2 regions of the Pseudomonas sp. Marseille-Q1929 genome follow, and region 2 is predicted to be linked to the other one. Evidence: predicted binding sites of a transcription regulator. Region 2 holds the regulator's gene; the other holds the start of a gene.

Region 1 (3,208 bases), on a different contig from region 2:
ATTCGGGGATTCATAGATCTACGGAAAGGCAAGAGCAAGTGTTATGCCAGAGTTGTCTGGTAATGCGCGCAAGCAGCAACACCACAAATCAACTGTGGGAGCTGGCTTGCCTGCGATAGCAGTGTGTCAGTGAATACATCTGTCACTGATACACCGCTATCGCAGGCAAGCCAGCTCCCACATGGACCGCGTTCCTGCTGGGGTCAGGCGTAGTAATCGACGGCGCTGGAGCCGATCACGGTGGAGGTCACCGGCGCGACCGCTTCGGCGATCTCAGCATGGGCACCGCTGTCACTATCACCCCCACGCCCACCGACACCACTCACACCACGCGCCTGGCCCTGCTGCTGTTGCTGCTCCTGGCCACGGGACTGATCGGACACGTTCACATCCACCTGCCCCATGCCCTGCTGGGCAAACATCTCACGCAGGCGCCCGGACTGGCTTTCCAGCGCTTCACGCACCACGGCATGGCCGCTCATGAAGCTGACCTGGGCCTGCTGGTCCGCCGTCATATTGACTTTGATATCCAGGCGCCCCAATTCCGCTGGCTGCAACTGGATCTCTGCCGACTTGAGGTTGGCGCTGGACAGGTACATCACACGGTTGACCACCTCTTCGGTCCAGCCGCTCTGATGCATGGCCAACGGCGTGTTGGTGGCCGGCGGCAAGGCATTCGCGGTTTTCGGCGTGGCCGCCTGGGTCAACGCGGCCAGGCGGTTGGCGAAGTCATCGACACGGGTGTCGCTGCTGGCGCCCTTCAAGTCCTTGAGACCGTCTTCGATCAGCCCGCTGAAAGCCTTGTCGCCGCCCTGGTCAGTGCTGTCCTTGGCGGCTTGCTGGTCGACCATATTGGCCAGGCCAGCCGTGAAGTTTTGCGCGGCGGTGGGCTGGTCCAGGTTCGGCGCAGGTTTCTGCGGGGCCTGGCTGCTGGCGGAGACGTGGCCGCCCTGCTCCATCGCCAGGCGCACGGCTGGCATGGAATCGAGGGGATCTGCCTCGGGATCGAAGGCCGGTGGCTTGACCTCATCGGTCACCGCCAGCGGCGCGGCGACTACGGGCGCAGGCTTGCTGTCGTCAGTAACGGTCACCACCGGCACGACTACAGCCGGCGTGACCGCCGCGACCAAGGCCGGGTCGACGACCGGGTCAGCCGTAGGTTGCTGCGCCAACGTCGGGTCGACAGGTTTGTCGTCATCACTGCTGGCGCTGTCGTCGGACTTGGCGGTCGACTTGGCAGGCAAAGGATTGCCGCTATCGGCAACCGCTGGCTTGCTGGCGGCAGGTTTGTCATTGCTGTCCACCTGCTTGGCATTGGCGTCGGCAGGCTTGTCGCGGGTGGTTTTTGACGGCGCGTCGTCGGCCTTTGCCGCCGGTTTTGACCCCTGGCTGGCAAACACCTGGGCGAAGCCGGCGCCCTTGTCACGCGGCTCCACGGCCGCTGCCGGGGGGTTGGCAGCAGGCGCTTGCGGCTTGGCCGCAGGGGCAGCCTGGAGGAGCGAATTCGGGGCGACTGGCATAGGTAAAGGTCTCCACTGCATGGGGTCGGGGATGCAGTATCGGGAGATAGAGCAAGAGTCGGGCCAGGTTGCCGAACGCGGCTAGAAATGTGGGAGCTGGCTCCCACAGGTCAGAGCTGGAAGCGCTGGCGCTCCGATTCGTACAGTGGACGCACTAGCGCAAACTCATGATCGATCTGATCCACCAACTCACCCAAGTCACTGCCAGGCGCTTGCGCCGACTCCGCCTCCAGCCGCTGGCACAACTGCGCCAACCGCACCGCGCCCAGGTTGCCGCTGCTGCCCTTGAAGCTGTGGGCGATGCGCCCGAGCGCCTTGGCGTCATCCCGTGCCTTGCGCAGCGCTTCGACGCGCTTTTGCGAATCGTCGAGGAAGGTATCCAGCAACCGCGGATACTCCCCTTCCATCACTTCCTGCAACCCCGATAACACGTCCGGGTCCAGATGAATCTCAGCCACTTGTTCGCTCCTTGATCAAGAATCGGCGGATTATGCCTGAGCCTGCCACGAAAACTCCACGCAGACGCTACGCCCGCCATCGGACCAGTGCACGTCGCCGCTCAATTGACGTACCAGGTTCAGCCCCCGGCCCGACAAGCGATCAACCTCCAGCGGGCGCGCCAGCACCTGCTCGACGTCAAAGCCGGCGCCGCTGTCTTCGATGCGCAACGACAGTTGCCCGCCCGTCGCCGTCGGCACCACCTGCACATGCACCCGCACATAACCGCTGCTCAACTGCGCCAACCGCTCGTTGCGCTGGCGATAGTAATCGGCAAAGCCGTGCACATCCCGCTTGAGCCGCGAGTCCAGGCCCAGCACCCCGTGCTCCAGGGCATTGGAATACAGCTCGGCCATCACGCTGTACAGCGCCCCGCTGCGCTCGCGCAGGCCGTGGATTTCCAGCAACAGTTGCAGCAAGTACGGCAACGGGTTGTAGCGCTTGAGGGTCTCGGCGCGGAACTCGAAACTCACCGACCAATCCAGCGGGCACGACTGGCTGCTGTCGGTGTACAGCGGCCCGGTCGCGCGCAGGGATTGCCCGGCTTGCAGGGTGATTTCCACCATGCTCACGTCATCCCGCGCTTCACCGCGAAACCCGGCGAGGGCTTGCTCGATCTCGGCGAACAAGCGGTCGGGCTCGCGGTTGGCGGCAAACACCTGATGCAAACGCTCGGCGCCGAACAACTGGTCATTGCTGTCAGCCGTATCGAGCACGCCATCGGAGAGTAAAAACACCCGGTCACCGAGGGCCATCGGCCACACCTCGGTGCGGTCATCGAAGGCTTCAGCCGACAGTACGCCCAACGGCAAATGCCGCGGCACCAACGCCGTGCGCTTGCCGCTGGCGACTTCATGCACATAGCCTTCGGGCATGCCGCCGTTCCACACTTCCACCACGCGGCGCTGGGTGCTCAGGCACAACAGGGTGGCGCAGCAGAACATGTCCACCGGCAGGATGCGTTTGAGCTTGACGTTCATCTCCCGCAGGATCTGCGCCAGCCCGTAGCCCTTGGCGGTCATGCCGTAGAACACCTCCGCCAGGGGCATGGCGCCCACTGCGGCCGGCAAGCCGTGGCCGGTGAAGTCGCCGAGCAACACATGCATATCGCCCGACGGCGTATAGGCCGCCAGCAGCAGGTCACCGTTGAACAACGCATAGGGCGATTGCAGGTAGCGGATATTCGGCGC
Region 2 (3,208 bases):
AGCCGGCAGGTCGTGCGTGACGTCAGCCTGTCGATCGACAGCGGCCAGATCGTCGGCTTGCTCGGCCCCAACGGCGCCGGCAAGACGACCTGCTTCTATATGATCGTCGGCCTGGTCCAGGCGGATCAGGGTCGCGTGCTGATCGACGACCTGGATGTGAGCCACCAGCCCATGCACGGTCGTGCACGCGCCGGTATCGGCTATCTTCCGCAGGAGGCGTCGATCTTCCGCAAACTGTCGGTAGCCGACAACATCATGGCGATTCTCGAGACCCGCAAGGAACTCGACCGTGACGGCCGTCGCAAGGAGCTGGAAAGCCTGCTGCAGGAGTTCCACATCAACCACATCCGCGACAACCTCGGCATGAGCTTGTCGGGTGGTGAGCGTCGTCGTGTGGAAATCGCCCGTGCCCTGGCTACCGCGCCGAAGTTCATCTTGCTGGATGAACCGTTTGCTGGTGTCGACCCGATCTCGGTCGGCGATATCAAGCAGATCATCCATCACCTCAAGGCGAAGGGCATCGGCGTACTGATCACCGACCACAACGTGCGTGAAACCCTCGATATCTGCGAGACCGCGTATATCGTCAACGATGGCCAACTGATCGCCGAAGGCGATTCAGCCACTATCCTGGCCAACGAACTGGTGAAGGAAGTGTACCTGGGTCACGAGTTCCGCCTGTAAACACCGTGGTGTCACGGCCTGTTTGCCAAGGTGCGCGGGAGTCAATAGGAACCTCCGGATTTTTATTGTTACCGCGCTCTAGGCAAAGCCCGCGATATCAGGCATATAATTTGCTTATGTTTGGCGCTCACGCGCCCTGTCGTGGATGGCGCATTGCGCCGGCGAATAAGGTGTTAAGCCCCTGCCATGAAACCATCGCTAGTCCTGAGAATGGGCCAGCAGCTGACGATGACACCGCAGCTGCAACAGGCCATCCGCCTGCTCCAATTGTCGACCCTGGACCTGCAACAGGAAATCCAGGAGGCCCTGGAGTCCAATCCGATGCTCGAACGCCAGGAAGAAGGCGACGACTTCGATAACGCAGACCCGCTGGCCGACAACATCGAGCAAAAACCCAACTCCGACGTGCAAGAACCTTCCTACCAGGAAACCGCCCCAACGGTGGATAACCTGGAAGAAGGCGAATGGAACGAACGCATTCCCAACGAGCTTCCCGTGGACACCGCCTGGGAAGACGTCTACCAGACCAGCGCCAGCAGCCTGCCCAGCAACGATGACGACGAGTGGGACTTCACCACCCGCACCTCCGCTGGCGAGAGCCTGCAGAGCCATCTGCTGTGGCAACTGAACCTCGCGCCGATGTCGGACACCGATCGCCTGATCGCCGTGACCCTGATCGACTGCATCAACAACCAGGGCTACCTGGACGAGACGCTAGAGGAGATCCTCGAAGCGTTCGACCCGGAGCTGGACATCGAACTGGACGAGATCGAAGCCGTCCTGCACCGCATCCAACAGTTCGAGCCCGCCGGTATCGGCGCCCGCACCCTCAGCGAATGCCTGCTGCTGCAATTGCGCCAACTGCCCGCCAAGACCCCTTGGCTCGCTGAAGCCCAACGCCTGGTCACGGATTACATCGACCTGCTGGGCAGCCGTGACTACAGCCAGCTGATGCGCCGCATGAAGCTCAAGGAAGACGACCTGCGCCAGGTCATCGAACTGGTGCAGAGCCTCAACCCGCGCCCAGGCTCGCAGATCGAGTCCAGCGAAGCCGAATATGTGGTCCCTGACGTGATCGTGCGCAAGGACAACGAGCGCTGGTTGGTGGAGCTGAATCAGGAATCGGTGCCACGCCTGCGGGTCAACCCGCAATACGCGGGCTTTGTGCGCCGTGCCGACACCAGCGCCGACAACACCTTCATGCGCAACCAGTTGCAGGAGGCCCGCTGGTTCATCAAGAGCCTGCAGAGCCGCAACGAAACCCTGATGAAGGTCGCGACCCAGATCGTCGAGCACCAGCGCGGCTTCCTGGAATACGGCGACGAAGCGATGAAACCGTTGGTGCTGCACGACATCGCCGAGGCGGTCGGCATGCACGAGTCGACGATTTCACGGGTGACCACGCAAAAATTCATGCATACCCCACGGGGTATTTATGAGCTGAAATACTTTTTCTCCAGCCACGTCAGCACCTCCGAAGGCGGCGAATGCTCGTCCACGGCGATCCGCGCGATCATCAAAAAACTGGTTGCCGCGGAAAATCAGAAAAAGCCATTGAGTGACAGTAAGATCGCTGGTTTACTGGAGGCACAAGGCATTCAGGTCGCCCGTCGAACCGTCGCCAAGTACCGCGAGTCCCTCGGGATCGCGCCTTCCAGCGAGCGTAAGCGTTTGATGTGACGGGCGGGCCACAGCGTTCCAGTGGTGGGTATTCCTGCCCACCGCTTTATGCACTGGCAACGAAGGAGAAGCTGTATGCAAGTCAACATCAGTGGACACCAACTGGAAGTGACCGAACCGCTGCGCGCCTATATCGGCGAAAAACTCAAAAGAATTGAGGGGCATTTCGACAAGATCACCAACGTGCAAGTCATCATGACTGTCGAAAAGCTGAAGCAGAAAATCGAAGCCACCTTGCGTATACCCGGCGGGGAAGTAGTCGCCAATGCCGAGCATTCAGATATGTATGCCGCCATTGACGACCTGACCGACAAGCTGGATCGCCAAATCAAAAAGCATAAGGAAAAGCAGCAGAGCCTTCTCCAGGGCACTGGCCGCTAACACTCCCCACCCATGATTCGACTTGAAACCATCCTGACCCCCGGCCGTTCCCTCGTGAACGCGCCGGGCGGCAGTAAAAAGAAAGCCCTCGAACAAATTGCCAACCTGATCAGCCGCGAAGTGCCTGACCTGGAGATGCAAGATGTGTACGAGGCTCTGATTGCCCGTGAAAAACTCGGTTCCACCGGTTTTGGCAACGGCATCGCCATTCCCCATTGCCGCCTCAAAAGCTGTGAGGCACCTGTCAGCGCCCTGCTGCACCTGGACGCTCCCATCGATTTCGACGCCATCGACGGCGCACCGGTTGACCTGCTGTTCGTTCTGCTGGTCCCGCAAGCCGCCACCGATGCTCACCTGGAACTGCTCCGTCAGATCGCCAGCATGCTCGACCGCAAGGAAGTACGCGACAAACTGCGCAGCGCCAGCAGCAACGAGGCGCTGTACCAGGTTGTCCTGGATGAAC

What was found. Region 2 encodes sigma-54, which starts transcription at its own class of promoters, with help from an activator protein. Its sites were predicted from a motif close to ANTGGCATNNANNTTGCTNT; they were not measured.
Region 1: the regulator sigma-54 is predicted to act here: its motif matches at 1,569-1,588, upstream of J1G37_RS21025 (flagellar hook-length control protein FliK).

What each region holds. Positions count from the first base shown of each region.
Region 1 covers NZ_JAFLWU010000022.1:22,732-25,939, forward strand. Annotated here, with positions in the region: gene J1G37_RS21025 (flagellar hook-length control protein FliK) at 204-1,520, opposite strand; gene J1G37_RS21030 (Hpt domain-containing protein) at 1,631-1,978, opposite strand; gene J1G37_RS21035 (fused response regulator/phosphatase) at 2,009-3,208, opposite strand, start outside.
Region 2 covers NZ_JAFLWU010000001.1:524,074-527,281, forward strand. Annotated here, with positions in the region: gene lptB (LPS export ABC transporter ATP-binding protein) at 1-684, shown strand, start outside; gene J1G37_RS02405 (RNA polymerase factor sigma-54) at 871-2,364, shown strand; gene raiA (ribosome-associated translation inhibitor RaiA) at 2,440-2,745, shown strand; gene ptsN (PTS IIA-like nitrogen regulatory protein PtsN) at 2,758-3,208, shown strand, end outside.